DNA from 4 places in the Ensifer sp. Root423 genome. Region 3 is predicted to be linked to each of the others. Evidence: predicted binding sites of a transcription regulator. Region 3 holds the regulator's gene; each other region holds the start of a gene.
What was found. Region 3 encodes LexA, which represses DNA repair genes until DNA is damaged. Its sites were predicted from a motif close to TGTTCNNNNTGTGTTCNG; they were not measured.
Positions count from the first base shown of each region.

Region 1: a site for LexA is predicted at 2,923-2,940, ahead of ASD01_RS09020 (DUF763 domain-containing protein). Genes of this name have one in related genera too.
Region 2: a site for LexA is predicted at 2,857-2,874, ahead of ruvC (crossover junction endodeoxyribonuclease RuvC). Genes of this name have one in related genera too.
Region 4: a site for LexA is predicted at 1,390-1,407, ahead of dnaE (DNA polymerase III subunit alpha). Genes of this name have one in related genera too.

Region 1 covers NZ_LMEG01000006.1:97,089-102,841, reverse strand. Annotated here, with positions in the region: gene ASD01_RS34570 (phosphotransferase family protein) at 1-353, shown strand, start outside; gene ASD01_RS34565 (hypothetical protein) at 632-1,462, shown strand; gene ASD01_RS09025 (PQQ-dependent sugar dehydrogenase) at 1,486-2,820, opposite strand; gene ASD01_RS09020 (DUF763 domain-containing protein) at 2,982-4,274, shown strand; gene ASD01_RS09015 (hypothetical protein) at 4,357-4,854, opposite strand; gene ASD01_RS34560 (hypothetical protein) at 5,014-5,262, opposite strand; gene ASD01_RS09010 (glutathione synthetase) at 5,392-5,753, opposite strand, start outside.
Region 2 covers NZ_LMEG01000005.1:60,842-66,594, reverse strand. Annotated here, with positions in the region: gene ASD01_RS07875 (metallophosphoesterase) at 1-476, opposite strand, end outside; gene ruvB (Holliday junction branch migration DNA helicase RuvB) at 477-1,520, opposite strand; gene ruvA (Holliday junction branch migration protein RuvA) at 1,617-2,234, opposite strand; gene ruvC (crossover junction endodeoxyribonuclease RuvC) at 2,301-2,813, opposite strand; gene ASD01_RS07855 (LLM class flavin-dependent oxidoreductase) at 2,984-3,985, shown strand; gene ASD01_RS07850 (HAD hydrolase-like protein) at 3,996-4,625, opposite strand; gene ASD01_RS07845 (YebC/PmpR family DNA-binding transcriptional regulator) at 4,697-5,443, opposite strand; gene ASD01_RS07840 (YML083C domain-containing protein) at 5,529-5,753, opposite strand, start outside.
Region 3 covers NZ_LMEG01000015.1:63,803-69,555, forward strand. Annotated here, with positions in the region: gene ASD01_RS16060 (hypothetical protein) at 1-207, opposite strand, end outside; gene ASD01_RS16070 (hypothetical protein) at 531-827, shown strand; gene lexA (transcriptional repressor LexA) at 1,064-1,786, shown strand; gene ASD01_RS16080 (hypothetical protein) at 1,875-2,216, opposite strand; tRNA gene ASD01_RS16085 (tRNA-Cys) at 2,414-2,487, opposite strand; gene ASD01_RS16090 (thermonuclease family protein) at 2,640-3,374, opposite strand; gene ASD01_RS16095 (hypothetical protein) at 3,586-3,879, opposite strand; tRNA gene ASD01_RS16100 (tRNA-Asn) at 4,030-4,104, shown strand; gene ASD01_RS16105 (cryptochrome/photolyase family protein) at 4,203-5,666, shown strand; gene ASD01_RS16110 (SAM-dependent methyltransferase) at 5,752-5,753, shown strand, end outside.
Region 4 covers NZ_LMEG01000019.1:53,282-59,034, reverse strand. Annotated here, with positions in the region: gene ASD01_RS18685 (DUF5680 domain-containing protein) at 133-600, opposite strand; gene ASD01_RS18680 (hypothetical protein) at 684-1,253, opposite strand; gene dnaE (DNA polymerase III subunit alpha) at 1,672-5,169, shown strand; gene ASD01_RS18670 (L,D-transpeptidase family protein) at 5,279-5,753, opposite strand, start outside.

The sequences.
Region 1 (5,753 bases), on a different contig from region 3:
GTCTGCGGAAGCGCTTTTCCGACTTTTTAGCGACCTGCGACGCGCTGCCGCAGTGCCTTATTCACGGGGATTGTGGGACCGGAAACATTCTCGTCGATCGCGGCAGACTTTCAGGCGTCATCGATTTCTCCGGCTGCGGCCCCGGCGACCCATCTTACGATTTTGCGAGCCTCGCGGCAGGGCTTGGTGACCCGTTCGTCGACCTGGTGCTCGCGCACTTTTCCCCAGACACGGCGGCAAGGGATCGTATGGGTTTTTATCGAATGACCTTTCCGCTTCTCGACATTCTGTACGGCGTCGAAAACTGCGACCCGGAGACAGTCCGCGCGGGCGTGCACGCCTTTGCGGCGTAGTCCGCTCATCCTCTCACCTGGATTTGCTTCGGCCCACCTCATCCGAACGCGGTTCGATGTCCGCCATTGGGCGCGATGTGGACTTCGCGCCTCGGGTTACAGCATCGAAAAAAGCCGTTCGGCGCTCGTTTTTTTGCGCAATCGGGGAACAGCGGGCCAAGCCTATTCGTTGAGTGAGACTGGAGAATGTGTCGGAACGAGGAGGGGTTCGCGAAGCAATGTCGGGTGAGCCATCAAATCGCCCCGGTGCGTATATTTCGTTTCCCTACGACCGAACCATGCTGGGAGAGTTTCGACGGGCTTTTCCCCGGGCCAGATGGAGCGATGATAGGCGCAATTGGTTTATTCCGGGCAAGACTGCCGACCGCCGGTTTACCAGATGGATGGACGGCCAATTGTCGGAACGAGATCCGTTCGGTGAATCAAAGGGCAGGGATGCTTACGACTTCGATCCCATCGGCAGTCCGTATCTGGTGGCAGGCGATGACCTTTGCCTGCGGACACCTTTCTCCCGCACCATCGTTGAGGAATTGCGACAGGTGCCGTGGGCGCATTGGGATGACAATTCCAGGACGTGGCATGTTCCGTTCCGCTCCTACGAGGAATTGCGGAAACGGTGGCCTGTGATCGAAGCGGCCGCCCGCCGCAATGAACCGGATGCACGAAAGCAACGTCGACTTGCGTCGCGGGGGTCCGCCGAGGAACTGGAAGCGAGAAGTCGCAGCGTCGAACGAAGAAGACGACGATACCCTGTTCCTACGGCTTTTCCACCGCAGCTCGGGCGTGCCGTCTCCACTGAAACTTACGGCGTCATAATATTCATCGGGATTTCACAGGAGATTGTCCCTCGAACTTTCTCCTGCTCGTATCCGTTCATGAACAATAGCCTCATGGAGTTTGTCTGGGCCTCCTGGCGGCCCGCAACACTACCGGAATTGATCTCTGTATGGCCGGCACGCACCGGTCCCGATCATCGAAGCGGCTGGTGGCTTCCAGATCTGGAGGAACTGCGGGTTTCCAGGAAACAGGCCCGAACTCAAGAGCGCCGGCGCGCGGCATCCCGTTCTCATCGGGCGATTGCCGACGCGGGACGACCAAATGCACATTGATCGCTTTTGAAACAGGCAAAAGTTCATTTTCTGCTGACACGCCACACGACATTGCCGACATCGTCGGCAACCAGCAAACTACCCATCTTATCGATTGCCACGCCGACCGGGCGCCCCATGGCGCTGCCGCCTTTGCCGACGAACCCGGTGAGGACATCTTTTGGCCGGCCGCTGGGCTTGCCATTCAAAAACGGGACGAAGATGACCTTGTATCCGCTGGGTACGCTTCGGTTCCAGGAGCCATGCTGTCCAACGAATGCGCCGTTCGAATAGGTGGGGCCGAGCGACGAGCCCCTCGAGAATACCAGTCCCAATGATGCCGTGTGGGCGCCCAGCGCGTAGTCGGGCTTGATGGCCCTTGCGACGAGGTCAGGACGCTGCGGCCTGACGCGGGTGTCGACGTTCTGGCCGAAGTAGCTGTAGGGCCAGCCATAGAAGGCGCCATCGCGCACGGATGTCATGTAGTCCGGGACGAGATCGTCACCGAGTTCGTCGCGTTCGTTGACCGCGACCCACAGCTTTCCATTCTGAGGGTTCCAGGAGAGCCCGTTGGGATTGCGCAGGCCCGAGGCGAAGGGGCGCATGTGGCCGCTTGCCTTGTCGATCTCGAGCACGGCTGCACGGTGCCGTTCGACGGCCATGCCGTTTTCGGCAACATTGCTGTTGGAGCCGACCGTAACGTAGAGCTTGCTGCCGTCCGGGCTTGCGATCACATCCTTGGTCCAATGGTGATTGAGATCGCCGGCCGGTAGATCCGCGATCTTTTGCGGCGGCGCCGTGATCCGGGTCTGTCCGTTCGAATAGGGGAAGGCGACGAGAGCGTCGGTGTTGGCGACATAGAGCTTGCCCCGCGACAGCGTCATGCCGAAAGGCGAGTTGAGACCTTCGGAGAACGTGGTCCGCAGGTCGGCCACCCCGTCGCCATCGGTGTCGCGAAGCAGCGTGATCCTGTTTGCGCTTGGTGTGGCGGCGCCAGCGCGCTTCATGGCCGCGCTCATGAAGACCTTCTTCAGGCTGAAGCCCTCGTCGTGTTTGGCCGGAGCATTGCTTTCGGCCACCAGAACGTCACCGTCGGGAAGGACGCGCAGCCAGCGCGGATGGTCAAAATTCGTCGCAAAGGCGTTGACCTTCAATCCTTTGGCAGCGAGTGGATGTTCTCCGCCCCGCCACCCGGTCGCATCGGCGATGTTGACCGTCGGGATCACGGTTGGGCGTGGTTTTGGCAGAACCGGATCCGAACCGTATCCAACCTTGCCGGTGTTGCTCGCTGTCTGCCTGGCTGAGACGTTGGCGCAACCCGCCAGTAAAGCTGCGGTTAGGAGGATGACGACTGCCGCACACGGGAAACGGTTTTGCATTGGAAGGCCTCCGCAGGGATTGGCCCATCTCATCGTGACGCAACGGCGCCTCGCAACATTCCAACCACAAAACAGCAAGGGTTGCGACTTGTTCCCGGCGGTAGGAACGTTTGAAGAACTTTCCCCTGTCACAATGCCTGTAAGCGGCCTATAAGACACGAATGGTTCAGCGAGCTGGAAGTGCAGATCTCCCTCTTCATGGCGGCAGGGTTCCCCCGTGGCTCGGCGATCGCATGACGAAGCTCGGGACGATCATCGCCGAAGCCATCGTCATCGAATACGGCCGTGACGAGTTTCTGCGCCGTCTGGCCCATCCTTTCTGGTTCCAGTCCTTCGGCTGCGTCATGGGCATGGATTGGCACTCATCCGGCATCACCACCAGCGTCATCGGCGCTCTCAAGCGCGGTCTCGCTCCTCGTTCGCGGGATCTCGGGATAAGCGTCTGCGGCGGTCGCGGACGACATTCGCGGCAGACGCCAGACGAACTGATCGCCATCGGCAACCGCGTCGGCATCGATGGTGCCGGCCTTGCGGCCACCAGCCGGCTTGTTGCAAAGGTCGATAGTGCCGCGGTCCAGGACGGCTTCGACCTCTACCTGCACGGTTTCATCGTCGCTGACGATGGCAAATGGGTGGTGGTACAGCAAGGCATGAACGGCGATAAACGCCAGGCCCGGCGCTATCATTGGTTGTCGGAGGGCGTTTCCAGCTTCGTCGACTCTCCCCATGCCGCGATCGAGGGAAAAGGTCAGGGGGAAATCGTCAATCTCGCAGACAGACGGGCTGCCGCATCACGCCACGGGCAGCTTGAGCTTTTGGCATCGCTTGGGCCTGACCGAATTGTCCGGGAAGTCGTCGCTCTGGATCCAAAGGGTAAACCGAAGGAGGCCGATCAGCCGTTGCTCCCACATCTCGTGATGCCGGCACATCACGACGTACGGGATGAAAACGTCAACATGCGACGGCTGCATGCGACACTTTCTGCGGCTGCCGATCGCGGGCCGGAAGATTTCGAGCAGCTTTTGATGGTTCCGGGCGTCGGTGCGCGTACGGTCAACGCGCTCGCGATGGTGGCTGAAGTCGTTCATGGCGCGCCTTGCCGTTTCGCCGATCCGGCGCGGTTTTCGCTTGCGCACGGTGGCAAGGACCGCCATCCGTTTCCCGTGCCCCTCAAGGTGTACGACCACACGATCGCCGTCATGCGATCGGCCGTGACGAAAGCGCGGCTCGGACTTGGCGAGGAACTGGAGGCGCTGAAGCGTCTTGACGACCAGGCACGGCAGCTTGAAAGATACGCCACCGGCCCGGACCTCAAGGAAATTGTTGCCGGAGAGTTTCGCCACTCGCCCGAATGGGGCGGTCGCAGTGTGTTTGGATGGGAGGAGACTGGCGGATCGGCCGAGCAGAAGTCCCTGGAACCGACGCCGGCGAACGCTCACCGTCAGGCACGCTAGAAAATCGAGTGGCCGGCGCTGGTTCAGCGAGGTGAGCTTCAGCCGAGGGGCGGCAGCGAGATATTCCTTGGGGAAGGATGCCTTAGCCGATCTTCTCTCCCACCTCCAATAGATAAGCATCATAGCCGAACAACAAATCCTGGCTCAGGTCCTTGCCGTCGAACCGCGCTATAAAGTCGTCAAGGTCGGCCTGACGCGAGAAGCCCATCGCCATGGCAGACATGCTTTCGATGTCGCCCTCTTCGTCCTCGTAAGTCGCGCTCATCTCCAGGACACCCAACCGATCGAAGTTCGCTTGCATGTGGAATGAAAGCCAGACCAGGTATTCCAGCGGGTAGCCGGGATTCCTCCCGTATGTCACCACAAAGGGATAAGCTGAACGGAACCGGCTGGCCAGAACTTCGCCATCGGTGGCAAAGACGAGCAGATCGCTATCCTCATCGAGGTTGTGAAGTTCGATTGTCAAATCATGCTTGCGCAACGCAACGTAGCCGCCAAGTTGGTCCCACGGCAAGGAAGTCAAGATGATCTCGCGCCATCGTGTGATGGCGACATCGAGATCGGTGCGGACCAAGAACATGAAGAAACCCTACAGCATCACGACACAATCAAGAGCTTTCAGCCTTGCATAGTGAACGCTGTAGTCAATAGATATTAGCGCCGCCTAAATTCATGGTAACGAGGGAGTTATCGTGATTTGAGAGGCGCCGGCGAACATCAGCTTCGCCGGCTGGCGGATCTATCGCCAGTATCCCCGCCCGGTATCGACCGATGACCGTCCCACGACGTAGCCGATGGTAAAGGCGAGAGCGCCGATCAGCAATCCGAGAGTGGTCGCGGTGTGAGGATGATCTGCTGCAGCAGTCGCGACAGCGCTCGTCTCTCTCTTCACTGCTTCGGTGGCTGTCTGCGCAGCTTTGCGAACGCCAGTGAGAGGTTCTTCGGGTGTGCCGGTAAAGCCGGCTTTTAGATCGTCGTCTTTGGCCATCGCCTTCTTCTCCTATCGCGTATGCAGGAGAAACCGAGGACAGCGCCATCGGTTCCGAATCCTTGGAAAGATCTTTTTTAAAGCACCAATTTGCTAGCGACCTTGTGCCCAGAGTTCTTCGGCAAAGTCCTAGTGGGTCGACAAGATCCGGTTGTTCAACGCTCCTTGATACGTCTTCCTGGTCGCAATTTTGTTCTCCAGCGACTCGAGGATGTCCTCGCAGAAGTCGACGTCGTAGAGTTCACGAATGGTCTGGAGACCACCGGGCGTGAACACGTTTATCTCAAGCAGCTTGTCGCCGACGATGTCGAGGCCGACCAGGAACATGCCATCTTCGACAAGCTTCGGGCGTAAGGTCTCGGCGATCGCCAGCATTTCCTTCGTCACATGCGCCCGTTTTGGCGTCCCACGCGCGTGAATATTGGAGCGCACGTCTCCCTTCGCGGGAACGCGCCTGAACGCAGCGTAGACGTCGCCGCGCTGCAAAGGTC
Region 2 (5,753 bases), on a different contig from region 3:
TAGACGTTGATGCCGACGTCCTGCAGCGCCTTGTGCCCGAAGGTCGGCCCGCCGCCGTTCTTCTGCGCGGTCCGGTCTTCCCACCAGTCATGATTGCCCATGACCGCGTGGACGCCGAGCGGCGCCTCGAGTGTGGCCAGCGCCTTCGACCATTCGCTGGAATGCACATAGCTGGTGACGAGGTTCATGCCGGCCACATAGTCGCCGAGCAGCAGCGTGATATCGCCGCCAAGGCTGTTGGCCTGCCGGCAGATCGAAGCGATACGGCTTGCCGGCATCCAGGGCTCGCACGCGTGGATGTCGGTGAGCACGACGGCGCGCAGCTTGAGGCCTGGTGTCCAATTGGGTGGCGTCAGTTTGTATCGGGTGACGTTCAGCCGGGCCAGAGGTTCGACGGCAAAGGCGTAGCCGCCCAGTGCCGCCATGCTGACGATACCGCCGCCGATCAGTTTCAACAATCCGCGGCGGCTGATCATCTAGTCGTCGTCCTCTAATGTCAGGCGAAACTGGGTCGCCTCCATCTCCTTGGGGGGATTAAGGCCGATATGTTTCCAGGCATTGGCGGTCAAAATACGGCCGCGCGGCGTGCGTTGGATGAAGCCCTGCTGGATCAGATAGGGCTCGATGATGTCTTCGATCGCATCACGCGGCTCCGAAAGGCCCGCAGCGATGGTCTCGATGCCGACGGGACCGCCGCCAAAGTTCTGCGCGATCATGAAGAGGTAGCGCCGGTCGAGCTGGTCGAGGCCCATATTGTCGACGAGCAGCCGCGTCAGCGCCTCGTCCGCGAGCTCCTTGGTCACGGCTTCGGCACGCGCCACTTCGGCGAAGTCGCGCACCCGGCGCAACAGCCGGCCGGCGATGCGCGGCGTACCGCGGGCGCGGCGGGCGATCTCGCGGGCGCCGTCGTCGGTCATGCCGAGGCCCATCAGCCGGGCGCCACGCCGGACGATCGATTCCAGCTCTTCGACCGTGTAGAAATTGAGCCGCACCGGAATGCCGAAACGGTCGCGAAGCGGCGTCGTCAGAAGCCCGAGGCGGGTGGTTGCCGCCACCAGCGTGAACTTCGACAGGTCGATCTTCACCGACCGCGCCGCCGGGCCTTCGCCGATGATGAGGTCGAGCTGGAAGTCCTCCATCGCAGGATAGAGGATTTCCTCGACGGCCGGATTGAGCCGGTGAATTTCGTCGATGAAGAGCACGTCGCGCTCTTCGAGATTGGTGAGCAGGGCTGCGAGATCGCCGGCCTTGGCGATCACAGGGCCGGAGGTCGAGCGGAAATTGACGCCGAGCTCCTTGGCCATGATCTGCGCCAGCGTCGTCTTGCCGAGCCCGGGAGGGCCGACGAAGAGCACGTGGTCCAGCGCCTCGCCGCGATTTTTTGCCGCCTCGATGAAGATCTTCAGGTTGGCGCGCGCTTCCGCCTGGCCGGTGAAGTCATCCAGCGTCTGCGGGCGCATGGTCGCATCGAGGTCTTCACCGCGCTTTTCCGGCGTTATCAGGCGTGCGGCGTCAGTCATGCGTTCGTTCCATTCGGTCGGGCAGCTCAGCGCTGCAACCCGTCATCATGCCGGGCACGATGCGTTCTGCCTTCTGTGCCCGGCCAAGGCAAGCGTTCATCGCGCCAGCTCTTTCAGGCCAAGGCGAATGAGCTTGGCGCTGTCGCCGCCTTCGCCGCCGTTCTTCAAGGCCGCAGCAACGGCATTGGCCGCCTGGTCGCGCGAGTAGCCGAGATTGGTGAGCGCCGAAACCGCATCGGAAACCGGCGCGGAGGCGACGCCTTCGCCAAGCTCCTGCTTGAGGCCGATCGAGGCCGACATCTCGCCGGCGAAGGACGGCGCCTTGTTCTTCAGTTCCGTGACGATGCGCACCGCCACCTTGGGCCCGACACCGGGCGCACGGGAGACGGAGGTCTTGTCCTGCAGCGCGATCGCATTGGCCAATTCCCCCGGCGTCAGGGTGGAAAGCACGGCCAGCGCCACTTTCGAGCCGACCCCCTGCACGCTCTGCAACAGCCGGAACCATTCCCGCTCCAGCGCCGTCAGGAAGCCGAACAGCTTCAACTGGTCTTCGCGCACATACGTCTCGATGAAGAGCACCGCCGCCTCGCCCGCCGATCCGAGCCTGGACAGCGTGCGCGCCGAACAAAAGGCAACGTAGCCGACGCCATGCACATCGAGCACGACGTGATCCTCGGCGATCTCGTCGATGGTACCCTTCAATTTGCCGATCATGTGGCGTCTCTCGCGGTGGGTTCTGGATGGTCACCGGACCATCGGAAATTATCGTGTCGGGCGCAACTACGCCATCAATGCGGCAAGCCGGCTCGTCACCGATTGCCGGTTGTGGGCATGGCAGATAGCGATCGCCAGTGCGTCCGCCGCATCGTTGCCCTTGAACTCGGCCTTCGGCATCAGAACCTTCAGCATCATGTGGATCTGCTGCTTCTCGCCATGACCGACGCCGATCACCGCCTTCTTGACCGCGTTCGGCGCATATTCGGCGACCCTGAGGCCTGCTCGTGCCGGCACCAGCATGGCGATGCCGCGCGCCTGGCCGAGTTTCAGCGTCGCTGTCGCGTCCTTGTTGACGAAGGTCTGCTCCACCGCCGCCTCGTGTGGCTGATAGCTGTGCACCACCTCGGCAAGGCCGTCATGCAGCTGGCAAAGTCTGGAGGCGAGGTCCATGTCGCCATCCGACGTCACCGTGCCCGAGGCGACGAAACGCAACGAATTGCCGAGCGTCTCGATGATGCCCCAGCCGGTACGACGGAGCCCCGGATCGATGCCGATGATGCGAATCGTGGTCTGCATGAATTTCACCCTATGATGTCAGTCCGGACGCTGCCAGCAAAAAGTGAACAAAACAAAAACATACGCACAGTGGAGGCGCGGCCCCAGGTTTTCTTCGGCACCGCCCTTGGATTGAGGAAAATTGAGCTTACATAGCCTTGCATCAATTTCTCTCAATAAAGGCCTTTGCCATGGCGACTTTCTCCGTCCTCGATCTTTCCCCGATCACTGAAGGCGGCAGCGTCGCCCAATCGCTGGAGAATTCGCGCCGTCTGGCCCAGGCGGCCGAGGAGAACGGCTACACCCGCTTCTGGCTGGCCGAACATCACGGCATGAAGGGCATCGCCAGTGCGGCGACCTCGATCGTGATCTCGCACGTGGCGGCAGCGACGAAGACGATCCGTGTCGGCTCCGGCGGCATCATGCTGCCGAACCACTCGCCGCTTGTCATCGCCGAACAGTTCGGAACGCTCGCCGCCCTCTACCCCGGCCGCATCGACCTCGGCCTCGGCCGTGCGCCCGGAACCGACATGCGCACCGCCCAGGCCCTCCGACGCAACATGGAGGCGAGCGGCAACAACTTCCCGAACGACGTCGTCGAACTGCAGGCACTGCTCGGCCCCGTCGCCGAGGACCAGAAGATCATCGCCGTGCCCGGCGCCGACACCAATGTGCCGATCTGGCTGCTCGGCTCAAGCCATTTCAGCGCCCATCTCGCCGGCATGCTCGGCCTGCCCTTCGCCTTCGCCTCGCATTTCGCGCCGGACATGCTGCTCTCGGCGCTGGAGATCTACCGCGAGCGCTTCACCCCCTCCGAGACCCTTGCCAAGCCGCAGGTGATGGTCGGCGTCATGGGGGTTGCCGCCGATACGGACGAGGAGGCGAACTACCTCTTCACCTCCATGCAGCAATCCTTCGTGGCCCTGCGCCGCAACGCGCGCGGGCAGTTTCCGCCGCCGGTCCAGTCGATGGATGGGCTTTGGAGCTATGACGAGAAGATCTTCGTCGACCATTCGATGATGTATGCGGTGGTCGGAGGGCCAGAGACGATCCGGCGCAAGATCGGGGCGTTCCTCGAGCAGACAAAGGCCGACGAACTGATCATCTCCATGCCGATCTTCCACATGCAGGCGCGGCTGAATTCGCTTCGCCTCTTCGCCGACGCCCAGCGCGATCTCGCCAAGGCGGCGTAAAGCCGGCCGATCAGATCGCCCCGAAAGCGGGTGCGATCTCTTCCAGATTGGCAAAGAACCGATCCGGCCCGAGCCCTTGCAGGAAGACCGGGTCGGCATAGCCCCAGGCAACCGCACCGGCCGCCACGCCCGCCTTTCGCGCCGCATCGATATCGCGCGCCTCGTCGCCGATCGCCAGGATGCGAGCCGCATCGAGGCCGGAGTGCCGGATCGCACGCTTGAAGTGCTGTGCCTTGCCGAAAAGCGCGGCACCGCATTCGAAGAGGTCAATCGTCGCTGCCGCTTCGCCGAGTGCGGCGCGAATACCCTGCTCCGCGTTCGAACTCACGATCGCAATGCCGATGCCCGCCGCCTTCAATTTCCAGAGAAGCTCAGCGGCGCCCGGAAACAGCCGGACGCTTGCCGCTTCAGTCGCCATGGCACGGCGCATGAAGGTGGCGATCTGCGGCAGTTTCCAAACGGGCACGCCGAGATGCGCGATGATCTCGCGGCTGCCCATGGTGCGCAACGACTGGAACTCCTCGACCGAGAGTTCGCGGAAGCCGTAGCGCCGTGCAGCCGCGTTGCACGCCGTCATGAAACTCGCCGCCGTATCGGCAAGCGTGCCGTCGAAATCGAAGATCGCGAATTCATAGGTCATCGGGCCATCCAAAGAAAAACCCGCGGCCTTTCGGACGCGGGTGAAAATTCTGCGAGCGACGGTCGTCCCAATCAGGCCGACAGCTTCGCCAGGATCTCGTCCGAGACTTCGAAGTTCGAATAGACGCTCTGGACGTCGTCGTCGTCTTCAAGGATGTCGATGAGCTTCATCAGCGACTGCGCCTTTTCTTCATCGACCGGAACGGTGTTCTGTGCCTTCCAGATCGCCTTGACCGTTTCGGCTTCGCCGAGCGTGTCTTCGAGCGCCTTGGACACTTCGCCGATCGCTTCGAAACCGCAGATGATCGTGTGGCCGTCCTCGTCGGTGGTGACGTCGTCGGCACCCGCTTCGATCGCCGCATCCATCACCTTGTCGGCGTCACCGACGGAGAGCTTGTAGGTGATCTCGCCGACGCGATCGAAGGAGAAGGAAACCGAGCCGGTTTCGCCGAGCGCGCCGCCGGCCTTGGTGAAGGTCGAGCGCACGTTCGAGGCGGTGCGGTTGCGGTTGTCGGTCAAGGCTTCGACGATAACGGCAACGCCGCCCGGGCCATAACCCTCGTAGCGGACTTCTTCGTAGTTCTCCGCGTCGCCGCCGGAGGCCTTCTTGATCGCCCGTTCGATGTTGTCCTTCGGCATCGACTGCGCCTTGGCGTTCTGGATCGCCAGGCGCAGGCGCGCGTTCATCGCGGGATCGGGCATGCCCGACTTGGCGGCAACCGTGATTTCGCGCGCGAGCTTGGAAAACATTTTCGAGCGCACCGCATCCTGACGGCCCTTGCGGTGCATGATGTTCTTGAACTGTGAATGGCCAGCCATGGCACCCTCTGCATGCATTAATTTGAATGGAATGGGGCGCCTTATAGTTTTATTGCCGCTTTCCGTCCAGCCGGGGGGCGGTTTTTCAGTTGGCAGAGACCTGCGCGCGGCTCAAGAGGAAGCTGTGTCCGTCGTCACGGCGGCAGGAAAGGCCAGTGCGTTCCGACACGCAGGAGAACGGCCGTCGCGACCAGCTTTGCCCATAGTCGAGCACAGTCCCAGTCGAACAGCAGCTGGGATCGCCGACGGCGTGATTGAGCGTGGCGGCTCCCGCCCGGCCAAGGGTCGCCCTGACATAACGCGGCGCGAC
Region 3 (5,753 bases):
GTTCGTCGATCCCCGCGGATAAAAGCCGATACGAAGGATAGCGCCGGCGTCATAGCTCGTCGCCGCGTAACACGAGCCGCCCAGGGAGCGATCGGATCCCACCGTCCAGGCGTTGATCCGTTTCCAGATATTCGAACGCCCTTCTTCGGCAGACGCCGCTCCAGCCGTGAGCAACAGGCCGAGCACCACCAACGACAATCTATGCATGCAACCACCCCACTTTCCACGCAAAGTTATCTTTTTTTAGAGGCCTGTCGAGACGGTGAAGGCCCTTCCCCGCAGGGATTTTTGCGCGCCCCAGGCCCGATGCGAAAGCTGGCAGCTCCGATGCATTCTCCGCGCCGGTCCATGAAGAACGGCCGAGACGAGGTTGAGATCGAGCGGCTGGCGCAAATCAGCCACAGCCTGCGGGCAAAGAGCTGTTGAACATGGCAGAGTGATCGCCATGCTTGCTGGACTTCGGAACGAAAGCGCGGTTCACATCGTTTACCAACCCGTAGTCCCACCCCTTCATCAAGTGGACGATCACCGTGCTTGCCGCCCTGCTTCTCGCTTCGATAGTCGCATCGCCCAATATGCCTGACGTCAAGCTCAGTGCCGCGACGGTGGATGAACTCCAGACCGATTTCGAACGGGCCGTGCCGTGCCATCAGATCGATGGACGCAATGTTTGGAAGGGCGCGCTCGCCTTCTACATCCAGTCCTTCGTTTATGACGGCGATACGCCCGTTGCGACCGATGCGGCCGACGCAGTGCTTCCGGAAGACAACAGCGCCGAAACGGTGAAGGAGTTCGAAGACGCCTGCTCGGCCTCGCAAGCGACTTAAGTCTCTCCGCGAAGAGAGCCGCGATTCGTTCGAATCACGCGCGCGATTGACCTGCCCGGCGCTGTTTTGGGACGCAACCGTCGCCGAAAACCGCCCCGCTCCCGCAAAAGTGACCAATCGCCCCCCACAGAAGCAGCCAATTGCCTGAATTCACGGAATTTTAGGCACTTGCGGAACACATATGGAACAGATAGTGTCTGTTCTTGATTTGTTTCACGCCTCTGGAGCGACGTGCCATGCTGACCCGCAAGCAACAGGAATTGCTTCTGTTCATCCACGAACGCATGAAGGAGTCGGGCGTACCGCCGTCTTTCGATGAAATGAAGGATGCGCTCGACCTTGCGTCGAAGTCCGGCATTCACCGTTTGATCACGGCGCTCGAAGAACGCGGGTTCATTCGCCGGTTGCCGAACCGGGCGCGCGCGCTCGAAGTCATCAAGCTTCCGGAAGCCTACGCCGCCGGCCAGCAACAGCCGCGCAGGGGCTTCTCGCCGAGCGTGATCGAGGGCAGCCTCGGAAAGCCGCCGGCCGCCGCTCCTGCCACGCCGAAGCCGGCGCCGGTCGCCGAAAGCACGTCTGTTTCCGTCCCGGTGATGGGGCGCATCGCTGCCGGCGTGCCGATCTCGGCGATCCAGAACAACACCCATGACATTACCGTTCCGCTCGACATGATCGGCAGCGGCGAGCATTACGCCCTCGAAGTAAAGGGCGATTCGATGATCGAGGCCGGCATCTTCGATGGCGACACGGTGATCATCCGCAACGGCAACTCGGCCAATCCCGGCGACATCATCGTGGCGCTCGTGGACGACGAGGAAGCGACGCTGAAGCGCTTCCGTCGCAAGGGCGCGTCGATTGCGCTCGAAGCGGCCAACCCCGCCTACGAGACGCGCATTTTCGGACCGGATCGCGTGAAGATCCAGGGCAAGCTCGTCGGGCTGATCCGCCGCTACCATTGAATTCCAGGCAGAACGCCGAATCAAAAGAGCCTCGCCACTGAAAGTGGCGAGGCTCTTTCCGTTTAAGGCGACCTGAAATCCAGATCGCTTATTCGTGGATCGTGTATTCGCCGAGTTCGCAGAGATCCTGCGTGTCCTCGGTCGTATCGAGGGCCGAGCCTTCCTCGAATTCGAATCGCATGTCGTATTTGCAGACGTCCCGCCCGTCGGCAATGGTGATCTCCATGCTCTCGCCGGGGTTCAGGACCTGCCGACCGAAAACATCGTCTTCCCATTCATTGACGCCGACCGGCGACGTATAGAAATTCGTCAGTACCGCGCCGGTGTTGTTCTTCAGCTGGAAAACCAGGTCGTCCGCGCGCGCCTCCATAGCGGTCGCCGCAAAACACGCCAACGCCGTCAGGATCAGTCTCTTTTTCATTGATGCCATTGCCTCCGTTCTTAATGTTGACGGACGCTACCGATACGGTTGATCTCAGCGGAGTCATCGTTCCCCCTCTACCGAATTCACCGAAGCGATAAGATCCGACGGAGGCATAGGCGACGTGGCTTGCGCGGACGTGTCGCGAATTTTACCGCGCTGCCCTAAGGCAGAACGCCAAACCAAATTTAACGAGGTGAGATTATTGGAGGCCTCGCCCGGAATTGAACCGGGGTACAAGGATTTGCAGTCCTCTGCGTCACCACTCCGCCACGAGGCCTCACAGCTCGGATAACCAAGCGTTGGCGCGGATTTAGAATGATTGCAGAAAAACCGCAAGAGGCATTTTCTGAAAAACGCGCCGTCGATTTGCAGGACGGATACTTTCCACAGAACGATCGACGATGTCCGCCGATCGTCTCCCAGCTGATCTCAGCACCAGGGCGTCGGGCGCCCTTCCCACGGCCGCACGAGCCCCTCGGAAACGAGTACACGTCCAAGAGATTGGTCACCGCGGGTGACCAGGCGCAGTTTCTCGCCGGCCTTGGCATCTGATCGCCCTCCCGCCGAGATCAGCCTGAAGTCGCCTGCATTCAGCAATTCGCGCAGGCGCTGCTTGGCGTAGAAGCCGCGCGAACGCTCCTTGTCGCAGCTTGCCTGGCGGATTCGCGGCGCATCGACATCGGCGACGCGGATCGTCTCGCCATGGAAGACGAAGGTCGCGCCATCGATCACGCAGTTGTCGTTGCGAATGCCGCAAAAATAGAACTGATCGGTACGGATGGATGCCGTCTTCACCTCTTCATTCGGCCGCACGAGAGGGGTTGGCGGCGTGACGCCGACATTCACCGACGGCACCGGGGCGGCCAGGGCAACCTTCGTCGCCGGGTTGGGCTTCGGATTCGGTTTGTGCCTATCCGCCTGCTGGGCAACGCGCTCCTGCGCTTCAGGAACCGCGCGCTGAGGCTTCGGCTTCGTTTCCGATCGCGATGCAAAGGCCATGACATCGGAAACCACCGGCCAGTGCCGCAACTCGGCGCGATGGTCGTAGGCCATGACGCCGCCAAGGGTGAGCGCTGCGGCCAGATACCACGGCGCCATGCCGCCCTGTTTGCTGGTGCTTCGGCCCGAACTGCGGCGTCGACGTTTCGTAGTGGCTTTGGCCATCGGTCCCCATCCTGATTCGAGACCGCATTATGCGTTTGATGGGTTGCCGAAAAGTTTTCGAGGGCACCCCAACAGAGGGGAAGACCGCCAGGAACCGGTCATTCGCCTGCGCGGCCACGGCCCTTGTTGAGAGATTCGGAATTGCTACGGGACGGCCAAAACTGCCGACCGCCCTGCCCTCGACAACAAGATCGTTAAATCGGCGTCCGCCTCAGGAGCCGTTCGACGAGTTGGCCTTCCCGCGCCAGCGCGCCCACCAGACGGCCAGACGACGACGGCGGCGGCGAACCGAGGGAATGTCGTGGGAAAGCACGATCAGGCCCAACGGTATCATCCAGAAGCCCAGCACGGGCAAGAAACCGAGAAAACCACAAAACACCAGCAGCGAACCCAGCAGGATGCGCAGCAGGGGCGAGTCGGGCAACGCGATACGCCATTTTCCCAGCACGATCTGTCGTGTTTGCGGATCAATGCCGAAATGCGTCTGCTTCCTGTTTTTATTCATCATTCCCTATCCGGCGTGTTTTCCCACAATTGGGGACTTCTCCACAGCCTCGCAACGGAACTTGTCATTTTTTTTGAAAAAAGCGCTTGGCAAATCAGAAAAGCATGCGTATTAGCAGCCTCACTTCTGAAGCGCACACGGCGCGGATGATCCCTGGTAGCTCAGCGGTAGAGCATTCGACTGTTAATCGACAGGTCGCCGGTTCGAATCCGGCCCGGGGAGCCACTTTCTAAAAGAGCCATTTGCAGCGATGCGAATGGCTCTTTTTCATTTTGCACCTATGTTCTCCAGGTGATCAATCCCCAACCTCCCGATGGTTCTTCATGACAAAGGCCGCGGCGCCGCCCATCATCGTCTGGTTCCGCAAGGATCTCCGCCTGGCCGACAATCGCGCCCTCTCGGCTGCCGCCGGCGAGGCAGCCGTCATTCCCCTCTATATTCGCGAACCCGCCGACAGCGGCAACGGTGCGCTCGGGGCGGCGCAGGCGTGGTGGCTGCACCATTCGCTCGAGGCCTTGGGCGCAAGTCTCGCGCGGCACGCTTCTCGCCTCGTTCTTCGATCAGGCGCGCCGCTTGACGTGATTGTCGAGATTGCGCGCGCAAGCGGTGCGGAGCGCATCTACTGGAACCGGCGCTACGACCCGAACGGCATCGCCACGGATACCGCGCTCAAGAAGGCGCTGGCCGAGCGGGGAATCATCACGGAGAGCTTTGCAGGACAATTGCTGCATGAGCCCATGCGGCTGCTGACGACGACGGGCGGCCCCTACCGCGTGTTCACGCCGTTCTGGCGCGCGCTCGAACTGAAAAACGAGCTGGCACCGCCGATCGACCGGCCGCACCATATCGCAGCCCCGGGAGCATGGCCGCGATCGGAACGCCTTGACGACTGGTCGCTGCTGCCGACGAAACCGGACTGGGCGGCGACATTCAGCGAGGTCTGGACGCCGGGCGAAGACGGTGCGGCCACCCGTCTCGAAGAATTCGTCGATGAGAAGCTCGACGCCTACAAACGCTGCCGCGACATTCCCGACGCGGATGGCACATCCCTGCTCTCGCCTCATCTCGCCTTTGGCGAAATTTCGCCGGCGCAGGCCTGGCATGCGGCAGCTGGGCCCCAGGCCGATAGCGGCGAAGGGGCGGCCACCTTCCGCAAGGAACTCGCCTGGCGCGAATTCTCCTATCATCTGCTGTTTCATTATCCGGAGCTTGGCCGCCGCAACCTCGACCGTCGATTCGACCGCTTCCACTGGCTGAACGACGAGGACGATTTTACTCGATGGACCAGAGGGCTCACCGGATACCCGATCGTCGATGCCGGCATGCGCCAGCTATGGCGCCACGGCTACATGCACAATCGCGTTCGCATGATTGTCGCCTCCTTTCTCATCAAGGACCTGCTCGTCGACTGGCGCAAGGGAGAAGCCTGGTTCCGTGACACGCTGGTCGACGCGGATCCGGCCAACAATGCCGCAAGCTGGCAATGGGTCGCCGGATCGGGCGCGGACGCCGCACCGTTCTTCCGCATCTTCAACCCGGTCCTGCAAGGGGAGAAATTCGATCCCGACGGTCTCTATGTGAAGCGCTTCGTGCCGGAGCTGGAGCGCCTCCACCCGCGCTATGTCCATCGCCCCTTTGCAGCGCCCGCCACGACCCTTGCCGAAGCCGGCATCGAACTCGGCACGACCTACCCGAAACCGATCGTCGACCATGCCCTTGCCCGCGATCGGGCACTGGCAGCCTTCCGGCAGATCACAAGCGCAGCGGGACTCTCCGAGGAGACGTAGAGCCTCCGGTAGAATTCCTCAGTTGGCGTCTCGCCCGATTGCGGCTAGGCTCACGTTACGGATGCAACAGCTGAGGGGGTGGTGTAT
Region 4 (5,753 bases), on a different contig from region 3:
AATGCGTGCGTCTGACACAGCGATTACCAGCTTCGCCGGCCATCCGCGGCGTTTGGCGTCCAAAGCGCGCCGCGATCCTTCAGATTCGCGAACCGCTGCGCGCTCTTGCGTCACTTGCTGCGGGCCTTGCCCTCAACGCCTGATCAGACCGCCGCGATAGTCGAGCTCGTAGGCTTCCTCGCCGTCGACGAAGATGACCTCATGCCCGGAAAAATGTAAGGTGTCGCCGCGGCTGTTGTCGATGTAGTAGCCATGGGCGTGCCGGAACTCCGTGCCGCCGAGGAAATGCCGCTTGTCGCGGTACATCGCCTGAAGCGCCGCCCTGATGACGACGCCTGCCTTTTCGCCGTTTATGAGGTCAGGTCGGATGATCCGGCCGAAGTAGTTCATCGCCCAGTGCGGCTCGTCATTCTGCCACACGGTCTCCTGGCCTGCGAAATCGGTCCCGCCGAAATAGCTGTCGAGGTAGCGCCAGCTATCCCGCTCGTAGCCGATGTCGTGGGAACCCGGGCGTGACGACGGTCGCTGCCCGCCGCCGCCGACATAGGTTTTTGATTTGGCTTCAACGATGAATTCTCTGAGTGCTTCGAGCGCGGCCATGATTGTTCCTCATACGTTCGCGCCGGAGGATGTCGTGATCCGCTGAAGTTGTAAAGAACAAATAGAGAACAATCACCCGGTTATTACAGGCCGCACGCCTTCTGCCCGCGATCGTCGCTCCAGTCCTTGAGAAGGATGAGCTCGCCTTTCGCGGTGATTGGCGTGTCGTTCGATTTGCCCTTGCCCGTCAGCACGTTGAGGTCGCATTGCGCGGTGTTGTCCGGATCGAGCGTATCGTAGGACGAGTAGGTGTAGCCCGCCACCACGAAGTCGAAGTTGCGATAGGCGACCGTCAGCTTCTGTTCCCAGCGGTCGCGCCCGATGGCATCGTTCTGACTGGTGATGAGCAACGAGCCGCTCGGCAGCGCCTCGATCGACGGCGCTTGGCCGACGAGTTCGAACTGACCCCAGACCTTGTTCGGAATGGCCGACTTTAATGCCAGCGCGCCGTTGTCGCCGGTGAGATAGAGATAGATGCCGTTGTCCTCGTCGCTGCCTTGGGCGGGTCGTACGATGAGCGCGAGATCCTGGCTCCCGTCCTTGTTCCAGTCGCCGGTCGCCGCCGAGACGATGCGGGCGGGGTCTATCGTCTCTGCTGCGGAGACGGTGGTCGGAAGCAGGATCAGCAAGGGGAGAATCAGGCGTGCAAGCATGTCGGAGCGCTCCGCGTGGTCGTTCCTCTTGATATGCGGGCACCGCGCTTTCCTCAAGCGGCTTCGTCGTCAGTTAACCTGCATTCGGGCGCGATGTTAACCATCGTGAACAGAATGCCTGTGCACTGCTTGACGCGTGAACAAAAATGGAACAAAGTAAAAACATAACGGAAAAGGAGCCATGTTATGACTGATTTTGTTCGTGACCTCGCCGCCTTCGCGTCGATGAGCCTGTTCATCGCAAGCATCTCTTTCATTGCGCTCGGCCTCTGAAGGCGGGCGTCAACATCTTCTCTCAAGCACCTCCGCAAAGCGTCTCATCCCCGTTGAATAAGGGGGACGACATGCCAGGGGAATCTGGACATGACGGGCGATAAACGGGATATCCTTCCGACTGGACAGGAATCAGGGTGCGACAATGGCAGACGACAGCAAGGCAGCATCGAGTGAGGCGCTCGGCACGGATCCGCAGTTCGTGCATCTGCGCGTCCACTCTGCCTTCTCCTTGCTCGAAGGCGCTCTGCCGCTGAAGAAGGTCATCGGCAAGGCGGTCGCCGATAACCAGCCGGCGATCGGGATCGCCGACACCAACAATCTCTTCGCAGCCCTCGAATTCTCGCAGAAGGCAGCCGGTGACGGGCTGCAGCCGATCACCGGCTGCCAGCTGTCGATCGACATGGAGGACGAGACCGAGGGGGATCGGCGCGGCCATGGGCATCAGCTCGCCAAGCTGCCGTCGATCGTGCTCATCGCCGCCACCGATGACGGCTATACGCGCCTCGTCGATCTCGTCAGCCGTGCCTATCTCAGCGGCGAGGGCAGCCAGGCGACGCGCATTACGCGCTCCTGGCTTGGCGAATGCGGCACCGAGGGCTTGATTGCGCTGACCGGCGCGTCCGGTGGCCCGGTGGATATCGCCATGAAGGCGGGCTCCACGGCGCTCGCCGAAGCGCGTCTCGAAGCCTTGCATGATCTCTTTGGCGATCGGCTCTATATCGAGCTGCAGCGCCACGGTGGCCACGACCGGCGGCACGAGAGCCGGATGATCGAGCTTGCCTACAAGTTCGACATTCCGCTTGTCGCCACCAACGAAGCCTTCTTCCCGTCGCCCTCCGACTATGAGGCGCATGACGCCCTGATGGCGGTAGCGCACAACGCCATGGTGTCGGACGACAGCCGGTTCCGCCTGACACCGGACCACTATCTGAAGAGCCGCAAAGAAATGGCGGCGCTGTTTGCGGATCTGCCCGAGGCACTGGAAAACACGATCGAGATCGCCCGGCGCTGCTCCTTCATGCTGAAGACCCGTGGGCCGATCCTGCCGCGCTTTACCGGCGCGACGGCGGATCCGGAGGAGGCCGAGCGCGCCGAGTCGGACGAACTGCGTCGCCAGGCGGAGGAGGGCCTCGAAGACCGTCTCGCGAGACTGGGTATGGCGCCCGGCTACACCCAAGAGGAATACCGCGAGCGCCTGGCCTTCGAATTGAGCGTCATCGAGCGCATGAAGTTCCCCGGCTACTTCCTGATCGTTGCCGACTTCATCAAATGGGCCAAGCAGCACGACATCCCCGTCGGGCCGGGTCGCGGCTCGGGCGCCGGCTCGCTCGTCGCCTATGCGCTGACGATCACCGACGTCGATCCGATGCGCTTCTCGCTGCTGTTCGAACGCTTCCTCAATCCCGAGCGCGTCTCGATGCCCGACTTCGACATCGACTTCTGCCAGGACCGGCGCGAAGAGGTGATCCGCTACGTGCAGCGCAAGTACGGTCGCGAACAGGTGGCGCAGATCATCACCTTCGGTTCGCTGCAGGCCCGTGCCGCCTTGCGAGACGTCGGTCGCGTGCTCGAAATGCCCTATGGTCAGGTCGACAAGATCTGCAAGCTGGTGCCCAACAACCCCGCCAACCCGACGCCGCTTTCCAAGGCGATCGAGGAGGAGCCGCGCCTGCAGGAAGAGGCCGAGAAGGAGCCGGTGGTCGCCCGCCTTCTCGATATCGCCCAGAAGATCGAAGGCCTTTACCGCCACGCCTCGACCCACGCCGCCGGTATCGTGATCGGCGACCGGCCGTTGTCGCAGCTGGTGCCGATGTATCGCGATCCGCGCTCCGACATGCCGGTCACCCAGTTCAACATGAAGTGGGTCGAGCAGGCCGGTCTCGTCAAGTTCGACTTCCTCGGCCTGAAGACGCTGACGGTGTTGAAGGTCGCGGTCGATTTCGTCAAGCAGCGCGGCATCGAGGTCGATCTCGCGAGCATCCCGCTCGATGATCTGAAGACCTACGAGATGCTGTCGCGCGGCGAAACGGTCGGCGTGTTCCAGGTGGAAAGTGCCGGCATGCGCAAGGCGCTGATCGGCATGCGGCCCGACTGCATCGAGGACATCATCGCACTCGTGGCGCTCTATCGCCCAGGCCCGATGGAGAACATCCCGGTCTATAACGCCCGTAAGCATGGCGAGGAAGAGGTCGAGTCGATCCATCCGAAGATCGACCACCTGCTCAAGGAAACGCAGGGCGTTATCGTTTACCAGGAGCAGGTGATGCAGATCGCCCAGGTGCTCTCTGGCTATTCGCTCGGCGAGGCCGACCTTCTGCGCCGCGCCATGGGTAAGAAGATCAAGGAGGAGATGGACAAGCAGCGCGCCCGTTTCGTCGACGGCGCCGTCAAGAACGAGGTGTCGAAGCCGCAGGCCGACCTCATTTTCGACCTGCTCGCCAAGTTCGCCAACTACGGCTTCAACAAGTCGCACGCGGCAGCCTACGCGATCGTGTCCTATCAGACCGCCTACATGAAGGCGCATTATCCGGTGGAGTTCCTGGCGGCGTCGATGACGCTCGACATGTCCAACACCGAAAAGGTCAACGACTTCCGCCAGAATGCCAAGCGTCTGGGCATCGAGGTGATCGCCCCGTCGGTACAGACCTCGTTCCGGCACTTCCAGACGGGCGAAAGCCGCATCTATTACTCGCTTGCAGCGATCAAGGGCGTGGGCGAGTCAGCGGTCGAGCACATCGTCGAGGTTCGAGGCGACAAGGCCTTCGCAAGCCTCGAAGACTTCTGCCTCCGGATCGACCCCAAGCTGCTCAACCGTCGCGTTTTTGAAAGCCTGATTGCCGCCGGCGCCTTCGATTGCTTCGGCTACGACCGGGCGGAGCTGGTCGGCGGGCTCGATCGTATTCTCGGGTTTGCCCAGCGGGCTCAGGAAAACAAGACGAGCGGGCAGAGCGACATGTTCGGCGCAGGGGCGGCCACCGGGCCGGAGCGCATTGCGCTTCCGACCTACACGCCGTGGCTTGCCTCGGAAAAGCTGCACCGTGAGTTCCAGGTTCTGGGCTTCTATCTGTCTGCCCATCCGCTCGACACCTACAATGCGCTGCTCGCCAAGATGCGCGTGCAGACCTTCGGCGATTTCGCAGGCGCTGTGAAGAAGGGGGCGACGGCCGGAAGGCTCGCCGGAACAGTAACCTCGAAGCAGGAGCGCAAGACGCGCACCGGCAACAAGATGGGAATCATCGCCTTCTCGGATTCCTCCGGCCAGTTCGAGGCGGTACTGTTCTCCGAGATGCTGCACCAGTATCGAGACCTGCTCGAGCCCGGCAAGTCGCTGGTCATGACCGTGGCGGCGGAAGAGCGGCCGGAAGGCATCGGCCTGCGCATCCAGACGCTGCGGTCGCTCGAAGAAGAATCGCTGCAACTGCAGAAGGCGCTGCGCGTCTATGTGCGCGATTCCGGGCCGCTGAAGTCGATCGCCTCGCACCTCAACACGAAGGGCGACGGGCTCGTCTCCTTCGTCGTCATCAAGGACAATGGCCAGCGCGAGATCGAGGTTGAACTGAACGAGAAGTTCCGGATTTCGCCGGAGATCGCTGCAGCATTGCGCTCGGCGCCGGGCGTCATCGACGTCGAACTGGTGTAATCCGAGGCGGGGCTCCGCTGAATTGCAGTGGAGCGGCGATTGAGCCGGCTTGGAACCTATCGACCCGCGGCGGGACGCTCGCCGGGTGCTTGTCTGCCGGTCTCGCAGATCAGTCGCCGGGACGTGTCCGAGTAATGGTGATGAAGTCGGTGCCCTGACCGGTCTCCAACCCGCTTTCCACATCGGCAATCGAGAGCGACGAGCCCTCGGCGAGCAACGCTTCCACGCGCCTGCGCACAACGTCGGAGATCGTCATGCGCGCCAGCGTGCGCTGGATGCCGTTATAGGCGAAGGGATCGGCCTCCGTGGAGATGCCGAGCCGCTTCTTCGTCGAGGCGGGCAGGTGGTCCTCGAGCGAGACGCCGAACCATTTGCCTTCGGCACCTTCTTCTTCATTGTGCCGGAACTGGAGGAAATGCGTTCCGAGCGCCTCTTCCGGCTTGTCGATCGTAAGCCCGGCTTCAAAGAGCGGCTTGAACCCTTGCCGCACGAGGATCTTGCCGTTTTGCGGTGGCGTACGTCCGGCCTTGCGCAGGAGCCGGTCGGTCAGGTCCGGTGTCAGCTTGCCGTCGCCGTCGATGCCT